Regions from separate parts of the Agathobaculum sp. TL06 genome, predicted to be linked through region 1. Evidence: predicted binding sites of a transcription regulator. Region 1 holds the regulator's gene; each other region holds the start of a gene.
What was found. Region 1 encodes NrdR, which represses ribonucleotide reductase genes. Its sites were predicted from a motif close to CACNANATNTNGTG; they were not measured.

Region 1 (3,281 bases):
TCCGGCAGCTGCAGGATCATCTGGCCATATGCCTTCCCGTCGATATCCTTGGTGTCCGCAAACATGATATTGACCGGCGCCTTGCATTCCAGCACCATGTTGGATACCACCGGCTCAAACGACGAGTTTCCGTCAAACACGATGCGGCAGTAATGCCTGCCCGTGGCCAGGCGCTCCCGCCTGCCATCCGGATAGATCAGCTTCCTTGCCATCGCGGACTGCGGGCGGGTGAACACCCGATCGACCGTGCCGACCTCTGCGATGCGGCTGGAATCGATGATCGCCACGCGCTGGCAGATCTCCTCGATAACCGCCATCTCATGCGTGATGACCACAATCGTGATGCCGAGCGTCTGGTTGATCTCCTTGAGCAGCGCGAGGATGGAGCGCGTCGTCGTCGGGTCCAGCGCGCTGGTCGCCTCGTCGCAGAGCAGGATCTTGGGGTTGGTCGCCAGCGCCCGCGCGATGGCCACGCGCTGCTGCTGGCCGCCGGAAAGCTGGGACGGATAATTGCCCGCGCGGTCGCTCAGGCCGACGATATCGAGCAGCTCACGCGCCCGCTTTTCCGCCTCCGCCTTACCTGTCCCCGCGATTTCCAGCGGGAAGCAGATATTCTGCAGCGCAGTGCGCTGCTGCAGCAGGTTGAACTGCTGGAAGATCATGCCCATGGAGCGGCGCGCCTGCAGCAGCTCCTTTTTGGAAAGCGCCCCCAGCTCCTGCCCGTCCACCGTGACCGTACCCTCGGTCGGCTTTTCCAGAAAATTGATGCACCGCACCAGCGTGGATTTGCCCGCGCCGGACAGGCCGATGATGCCGAATATCTCGCCGCGCCTGATGTCCAGACTGACGCCGTCAAGCGCCACGACCGTACCCGCGCGCCCGCGGAACGTCTTGTTCAGGTTTTGGATTCGCACAATGACATCCTGTTCCAAACCTTATTCCCCCTCGTTTCAAAATAAAAGCGGAAAGCAGTCCTGCTTTCCGCTCGCTTTCCATCTGAACCGCATCGCGCCGCATGACAAATACGGCCCGCTTGCAGCATAACCAGCCCTGTTACGGCTGTATTGCAGAAAAACGAGCAAAACCGCACATCATGCACATGGACATTCGCAGTGCCAGCATTACGGTCTCCTCCTTTTCCTACAATTTCTATAGTATATTGCTTGTTTATTAGTGTACCGCGCTTTGCGGGATTTGTCAAGGATTTTTATTTATCTTTAATCAAAGTGTTAAGCTCTTCCATGAACGTATTGATATCCTTGAACTGGCGGTAGACCGAGGCAAAGCGCACATAGGCCACCTCGTCCACCTTGCGGAGCTGCTCCATGACCAATTCTCCGATGACCTTGCTGGATACCTCGCTCTCGAGCGAGCCGAACACCTTCTGCTCCACATTATCCACAATCTGCTCGAGCTGCATGAGCGAAACCGGCCGCTTTTCGCAGGCCTTCATCAGCCCGTTCAACAGCTTCTGGCGGTCGTAGGCCTGTCGGGTGCCGTCCCGCTTGACCAGCATGAGCGGCATGCGCTCGACCGTTTCGTAGGTGGTAAAACGCTTGAGGCATTTGAGGCATTCGCGCCGGCGGCGGATACTCGTCCCCTCGTCGGTCGGCCGCGAATCGACTACCTTGCTGTCCTCATAGCCGCAAAACGGACATTTCATCGGGCTTCACCCTCGCAATCCTATAAAATGTGAATCATTTGTGGTTATTATACCACCCCTTGTATAAAAAAGTCAACCACAGCGGGCGCATTTACCCCGTCAAACCGTTAAAAAGCGGGAAAGCACGCGCACGGCGCGCGCCAGGTCGTCCGGCCCCGTGAAATTCGAGCGGTATACCTCGATCAGCGCATGCCCGCTGTAGCCGGCTGCGCGCAGGCGTGAGAAAAAGTCCGCGTAATCCATCGTCCCCGCCCCGGGCAGCAGGCAGCTCTGCTCGGCCGAGAAATCGTTGATATGGATATTTACCAGCCGGTCCCCCACCGCATCGATGAATTCCCGCGGGTGGCGGCCGGCGCGGTGCGCCTGCTTGATGTCGAGCGTGTACCGCAGCGCGGGAACGTCGCGGTACAGGGCGCGCAGAAACGCGGGGTCGCGCGAACGGCACCACGCCACATTCTCCTGCGCGAGCGTCACGCCGCAGGAGGCTGCGAGTCCGCACAGCCGGCGGTATACCCCGCACTTGCGCGCCCAGCGCGCCGGATCGTCCGCATGCCCCATATCGCGCTCCCCGTGGAAAGTGAAAAAGCGCGCGCCCAGCGCCGCCGCGCATTCCAGATAGCGCTGGTACTGCATCAGCCCGTCCTCTGTGCGGCGCTGGTAGTCGGAGAACAGGAGCAGCCCCTCCATCAGCGAGGTGTAGGGGTGGACCGACACGATATCCAGTCCCAGCTGCCGCGCCTGCGCACCCAACTGCTCATAAAAGCGCGGCGAGAACTCGCTCTCCGTATTAAAGAAAACCTCGACCGCATGCACGCCCAGTCCGGCCAGGATGGGCAGTATCTCCTCCACCGGCTGCGGATAGAAGCACGCGGTCGAAATGCCCAGACGCAAGGGGGTCCCTCCTTTTCCAAAAAAACCGGACGGGGATACGCGCCGCACCCCCGTCCGTTGTTTCGCGCAGTATGCGCTTTTTCCTATATTCAGATACGCTTCTTGCGGAAATGCTTGCGGTAGAACGACCAGAAGCTTGCCGACAGCATGATCGACGACCAGGCGCCCGCAACGATGCCCACGATCAGCGGCAGCGTGAACTGCTTGAGCGACGGCACACCCAGAATAAAGATCATGCCGACCGTGAACAGCGTGGTAAGGGTCGTGTTGATGGTACGCCCCATGGTCTGCCAGACGCTGCGCTCCGCGACCTCCTCAAACGGCTCCTTGCGCGCCGCGCGCAGGTTCTCGCGGATGCGGTCGAATACGATGATGGACGCATTGATCGAATAGCCGAGTATGGTCAGCGCCGCGGCGATAAAGCCGGTGTCCAGCGGAATCTGGAACCACACATAGACCGACAGCATAATCAGCAGGTCGTGGATCAGGCAGGTGACCGCCGCCAGGCCGCTGGTCAGCTCAAAACGGATGGTGATATAGATCAGCATCAGCACGATCGCCACCGCCGCGCACAGGAACGCCGCGCGCTGCAGGTCGCTGCCGACCGAAGGGGAAACGTCGTTATTGTTGTAGAGATCCTTGCCCTCTTCGTCCAGACTGTAGGTTTCCACCATCTTGTCGATGACAGCCGCGCGCTTTTCCGAATCGATCGAGGTGGAGCGGATCA
Region 2 (3,281 bases), on a different contig from region 1:
GGACACACAGCAGGTAGCGCTGGTATTCCTGCACGACCTGCCGGAATATATTAAAGAGGTATGCTCCGCGCTTTTCCCGATTATCGTTTTCTGCGCGATATTCCAGCTTGTTTTCCGGCGTTTTCGCCGGCTGCAGCTGCAGAAGATCGGCGTCGGCTTTATTTATACCTTTGTTGGGCTGGCACTGTTCCTGACCGGTGTAAACGTCGGCTTCATGCCGGCCGGTCATTTCCTGGGACAACAGCTCGCCGGCGGGGGACATAGCTGGCTGCTGGTGCCGCTTGGCATGCTGATCGGCTATTTCCTGGTCACGGCCGAACCCGCAGTACATGTTCTGAACAGACAGGTAGAGACGATTACGAACGGCGCGGTATCCCAGCGCGCTATGATGCTGAGCCTTTCCATCGGCGTGGCCTGCTCGGTCGGCATGTCCATGCTGCGTGTGCTGACAGGGCTATCAATTTACTGGATTTTGGTGCCGGGCTATACGGTCGCGCTGGGGCTGACCTTCCTGGTACCCAAAATATTCACCGGTATCGCGTTCGACTCCGGCGGCGTAGCCTCCGGACCGATGACGACGACCTTCCTGCTGCCGTTTGCAATGGGAGCGTGTGAGGCGATGGGCGGCAATGTATTGACCGATGCGTTTGGAATTGTGGCGATGGTTGCAATGACCCCCTTGCTTACGATACAAATTCTTGGTATTCTATATAGGAAGAAGCAACGCCTTGCCGAAGCGGAGGAGGAACTGCCCGCCGCAGAGGATGAGGATGAAATCATCGTATTACAGGAGGATACGCTGCATGAGTGAGTATCAGCCCCAGATGACGATACACAGCGCAGTCGAGCTTGTTGTCGCGGTGGTCGATACGGCGCAGGCTGAGAGCGTGTTGCGCGTTTATCGGGAAAATCACGCGCTGGTCAGCTTTGAGTGCATGGCGCGGGGTACCGCGCGCACGGAAATGCTTGACCTGCTCGGTCTGGGCGAAACATCGAAAGCGATTGTGATGTGCCTTGCAGGGCATCAACTGGCGCAGCATCTGTTGGAACGGCTCGGCTATGAGCTGAAAATGCGTTACCCTGGCCGCGGCATCGCTTTTTCGGTGCCGGTCACAGGGATCGGTGTGCGTTGGCACAAGCTGCTGACACAGGCAGAACAAACGGAGGTGTTGGAGATGGACAGAGTGGAAAAGAAGGACGGTTTCGACGTAGTCGCAGTCGTCATGGAGCAGGGATATACCAATCTGGTCATGGACGTCGCGCGGAAAGCGGGCGCCCGCGGCGGTACGGTGATCTCCGCCCGCGGCATCGCGGAGGATGAGGTCAAGCAGTTTTTCGGCATCGAGATACAGGCGGAAAAGGAGATCGTTTTCCTCGTGGTCAAGGGCGAGGAGAAGCAGGAGATCATGACCGCTATTATGAAAGCGGTCGGCATGAAAACAAAAAGCCACGGCATTGTCCTGTCGCTTCCGGTATCCAACGCGATCGGTTTGGCGGATTAAAACGAACAGAGCGCCTGCACTATATATTGTGTAATATATGGTGTGGGCGTTTTTGCGTCTTCCGGCAGCTTTCCACACCGCGAACACAGCTTTATCCACAGGCGGCAGGTTGTCCACAGGGGATTATTCACATGGTCCACAGGGGAAAAAAGAAAAGATTAGAAAATGCAACAAGAAAAATTGCTGATTTCTTGTGATTCTGCCAAAAAGCCGAAATGGGCTTGACATTGTATAGGGATAGGGGTAAAATATCAAATACAGGCACAATATATGGTGCAGAAAAATAAAAAACACTACGAAACTTAGTAAGCGCCGCAAACGGCGGCGAAAAGGAAAGGGACAGCGAATATGATCCAGCAGATCATCAAAAGGGACGGCCGCCGCGCGCCCTTTGAAATCGATAAGATTGCAAGCGCGATCTTCGGCGCGGCGCAGGCGTCGGGCGGCCAGGACTATGAAATGGCGCGCGATCTGGCCGGACAGGTGGAAAAAGCGCTGGAAGCCGCTGCTGGAGACGAGATCCCTACCGTTGAGCAGATACAAGATACGGTAGAGAAGGTGCTGATTAAAAACGGACATGCCCGCACGGCAAAAAAGTATATCCTCTACCGGAATGAGCGCACACGCGTGCGCGAGATGAACACCAAGCTGATGAAGGTGTACGAGGATCTGACCTTCCAGTCCTCGCTCGAAAACGATGTCAAGCGCGAAAACGCCAACATCGACGGCGATACCGCGATGGGTACCATGCTCAAGTATGGTTCGGAGGGTGCCAAGCAGTTCTATGAGATGTTTATTCTCGACCCTGCGCACGCCAAGGCGCACCGCGAGGGCGATATCCATATCCACGACCTGGATTTTCTGACACTGACAACAACCTGCTGCCAGATCGACCTGCTGCAGCTGTTCTCCGGCGGTTTTTCGACGGGGCATGGATTCCTGCGCGAGCCGAACGATATCCGTTCGTATTCCGCGCTGGCCTGCATCGCCATTCAGTCCAACCAGAATGACCAGCATGGCGGACAGTCCGTTCCCAACTTCGACTACTCGATGGCGCCCGGGGTCAAGAAGACCTTCCGCAAGCTGTTCCGCGACAACCTGGCGAAAGCGCTGGAAGTATACGGCGCGGATGAGAACAATGAGGTGGATGCCGCGGCGCTGACCGAGCGGCTCGAACGCCAGACCGGCAAATGGGCCTGCCTGGCGGGCGGAAACGGCTATGACGAGGCTCTGACCGCCGCGCTGGGGGAGAACCTTGGCACGGAGGCAGCGGCCAAGTGCGTGCGCTTCGCCCGCAAATACGCGGATAAGGAAACCCGTAAGGCCACCTATCAGGCTATGGAGGCGCTGGTACATAATCTCAATACCATGCATTCCCGCGCGGGCGCGCAGATCCCGTTTTCCTCGCTCAATTACGGCACGGATACCTCGCCCGAGGGGCGCCTGGCGACCGAGCAGCTTTTGCTGGCGACCGAGGCGGGACTGGGCAACGGCGAAACGCCGATCTTCCCGATCCACATCTTCAAGGTCAAGGAAGGGATCAATTATAACGAGACCGACCCGAACTACGACCTGTTCAAGCTGGCCTGCCGCGTGTCGGCCAAGCGGATGTTCCCGAACTTCTCGTTCCTGGACGCGCCGTTCAACCGCAAATATTACAAGCCCGGCCATCCGGAAACCGAATGCGCTTACATGGGCTGCCGTACCCGCGTGATCGCCAACCGGTATGACCCCACGCGCGAGATCGTCACCGGCCGCGGCAACCTGTCGTTCACGTCG
Region 3 (3,281 bases), on a different contig from region 1:
AAAAAATTGAAGAGAATCCCTCCAAGCCGCGCTGGCTGCTGACGGTGCGCGGCCTTGGGTACAAGCTCGCACGGGAGGATACGCAATGAAGGGGCTTGGCAGGATACTCGGACGGTATGTGGGCGCGGCAATCGGCGTGGGGCTGTTTTTGCTGATCCTGAATCTGGGTGTGATGCTGGGCTTCATTTTGCATTGTTCGGATGAGAAACCCAGACCGGAGGACCGCGTCGGGGTCATCGCTGACGGGATTGAGCGCCAGCCGGACGGACGCTTTGCTGTTTCCGCAGAAGCGCGTCGGGCAATGGAGGAGCGTTATGCCTGGGCAATGCAGCTTGACGACAGCGGCGCTGTTGTCTGGAGCGACCGCATGCCGGAAAACCTGCCCCGACAGTATACGGCGGGAGAGATCGCCTCCTTTTCCCGCTGGTACCTGGAGGATTATCCGGTTTATGTATGGTCGGATGCGGATGGATTGCTGGTGCTCGCCAGCGAGCCGGGCAGCGAGTGGAAATACCTGATGCGGGCCTCCGCCTATACGATCGAGCAATTGTCAGTATGGGCGCCCGGCGTACTGGCGCTGAACCTGCTGGTCGCGCTGGCGCTTGCGCTGCTGCTTGGTTGGCGCATGTACCGCGCCGCCGCGCCGCTTGCGGAGGGCATCGGCGCGCTGGCAAAGGGGGAGGGGACGCGGCTTGCTGAACGCGGTGTGCTGGGGCAGCTTTCCGCCGACTTGAATCGGGTCTCCCGTCAGCTTTCCACGCAGCGGACAATGCTGCAGAAGCGCGACCGGACACGCACCGAGTGGATCGCAGGCGTTTCGCACGATATCCGCACCCCGTTGTCCCTGGTGCAGGGGAATGCGGCGCAGTTGGAAAGCAGCGGAGCGCTGCCCGAGGAGGCGCGGCACAAAGCGCGCATCATCCGTGAACAGAGCCAGCGGATCGGCCGCCTGGTGAGCGATCTGAATCTGGCCTCCAAGCTGGAATACGAGCTGCAGCCGCTGCACCAGGGAAGTTTTCGACCAGCGGCGATGCTGCGCGCAGCGGCGGCCGAACTGCTCAATACGCTGGCAGACGATCGGGTATCGCTGGAGGTGGATATCCCATCCGAGGCCGGCGCCTTGACGGTGACAGGAGACGAAGCGCTGCTCCGGCGTGCAGTGGATAATTTATTGCGCAACAGCGTCCTTCACAACACCGGAAGCGTGCATATCAAGCTGTCCCTTTCCGTTTCTCCGCAGTCCTGGTCGGTCTCGGTTGCCGATAACGGTGCCGGCCTTCCGCGGGCGGTACTGGCGCAGATGCGGCGCCCCGCCGGGGAGCAGCTGCCGCAGCACGGCCTTGGCATCGTGCTGGTGCGCCAGATCACCCGCGCACACGGAGGCAGGGCGCGGTTTGCCAATACCCAGCCGGGGCTGCTGGCGACGCTCAGCTTCCCACGGGAAAGGCAACCTGAACCATGACAAAAACCGTCAAATTCAGCCGGTTGTTTTTGTGGAATATTTTTGACCGTGCGCCTCTTTTCATACCATATATGGTATGCTATAATTATTCCCACTACCAAATAACACAAGTGAGGAAAAATGATGGTACGCGTTATCAAAAAGGATCACACCAAAGAGGCGTTCAATATACAAAAGGTTGTCGTTGCCGTTAATAAATCGGCAAACCGTGTGCTGTATACCTTCACGGAGGATGAGCTTAAAGCGATCTGCGGCCATGTGGAAGGATATATCCGAGATCACGGCATGACAGAGGTGCAGATTTGGCAGATGCACAATATTGTGGAAGCTGCGCTGGAGGCCGTGCGTCCGGAAGTCGCTAAAAGCTACCGCGATTACCGCAACTACAAGCAGGACTTTGTCGGCATGCTGGACAGTGTGTACCAGAAGAGCCAGTCCATCATGTATATCGGGGACAAGGAGAATTCCAATACGGATTCTGCGCTGGTTTCCACCAAGCGCAGCCTGATTTTCAACCAGCTCAATAAGGAGCTGTACCAGAAGTTTTTCATGAATACGGAGGAGCTGCAGGCCTGCCGAGACGGTTATATTTATATTCACGATATGTCCGCGCGCCGCGATACGATGAACTGCTGCCTGTTTGACGTAGAGCATGTACTCAAAGGCGGCTTTGAAATGGGCAACCTGTGGTATAACGAGCCGAAAACGCTCAACGTGGCGTTCGACGTGATCGGGGACATCGTGCTGTCCGCTGCCAGTCAGCAATATGGCGGCTTTACCGTACCCTCGGTCGATCTTCTGCTGGAACCGTACGCGGAACGCAGCTACAAACTGCTGACTGAAAAATACAGCCGCCTGGGGCTGGATGCGGATGCAGTCGAAAAAGAGGTCATGGCGGATATCCTGAACGATTTTGAACAGGGGTTCCAGGGCTGGGAGTACAAATTCAACACCGTGGCCTCCAGCCGCGGCGACTATCCGTTCATTACGATGACCATGGGTACCGGCACGGGCCGGTTTGCCAAGCTCGCCTCGATCACAATGCTGCATGTCCGCCGGAAAGGGCAGGGGAAAAAGGGGCAGAAAAAGCCGGTGCTGTTCCCCAAAATCGTTTTCCTTTACGACGAGGAGCTGCACGGCCCCGGCAAACCGCTGGAGGATGTGTTTGAGGCGGGGATATTATGCTCCTCCAAGGCCATGTATCCGGACTGGCTCTCGCTTTCGGGAGAAGGGTATGTTCCCAGCATGTATCAAAAATACGGCGCAATCGTCAGCCCGATGGGATGCCGCGCCTTCCTGTCCCCGTGGTATGAACGCGGCGGTATGAAGCCGGCGGATGAAGAGGACAAGCCGGTATTCATCGGCCGTTGGAATATCGGCGCGGTATCGCTGCATCTGCCGATGATTTACGCCAGGGCGCAGCAGGAGAATCGTCCGTTCCACGAGGTGCTGGACTACTATCTCGACCTGATCCGTAAGCTGCATATCCGCACCTATGCGTACCTGGGGGAGATGCGCGCCTCCACCAACCCGCTGGCGTACTGCGAGGGCGGCTTTTACGGCGGCCATCTCAAGCCGTCGGACAAGATCAAGCCCATCATGAAAACCGCGACCGCCTCGTTCGGCATCACCGCGCTCAATGAGCTGCAGGAGCTGTATAACGGAAAATCCCTGGTGGAGGACGGCGCTTTTGCGCTCGAAACCCTGGAATACATCAACCGGCGGGTCAACCAGTTCAAAGAGGAGGACGGCAACCTCTATGCGATTTACGGAACGCCCGCCGAAAGCCTTTGCGGACTTCAGGTAGAGCAATTCCGGA

Region 2: the regulator NrdR is predicted to act here: its motif matches at 1,765-1,778, upstream of ACYQ3S_RS05315 (anaerobic ribonucleoside triphosphate reductase).
Region 3: the regulator NrdR is predicted to act here: its motif matches at 1,526-1,539, upstream of nrdD (anaerobic ribonucleoside-triphosphate reductase).

The regions. Positions count from the first base shown of each region.
Region 1 covers NZ_BAAGGY010000004.1:35,380-38,660, forward strand. Annotated here, with positions in the region: gene ACYQ3S_RS03370 (methionine ABC transporter ATP-binding protein) at 1-932, opposite strand, end outside; gene nrdR (transcriptional regulator NrdR) at 1,208-1,663, opposite strand; gene ACYQ3S_RS03380 (sugar phosphate isomerase/epimerase family protein) at 1,763-2,554, opposite strand; gene secF (protein translocase subunit SecF) at 2,644-3,281, opposite strand, start outside.
Region 2 covers NZ_BAAGGY010000006.1:133,629-136,909, reverse strand. Annotated here, with positions in the region: gene ACYQ3S_RS05325 (DUF1538 domain-containing protein) at 1-811, shown strand, start outside; gene ACYQ3S_RS05320 (P-II family nitrogen regulator) at 804-1,502, shown strand; gene ACYQ3S_RS05315 (anaerobic ribonucleoside triphosphate reductase) at 1,851-3,281, shown strand, end outside.
Region 3 covers NZ_BAAGGY010000001.1:127,912-131,192, reverse strand. Annotated here, with positions in the region: gene ACYQ3S_RS00600 (response regulator transcription factor) at 1-89, shown strand, start outside; gene ACYQ3S_RS00595 (sensor histidine kinase) at 86-1,462, shown strand; gene nrdD (anaerobic ribonucleoside-triphosphate reductase) at 1,583-3,281, shown strand, end outside.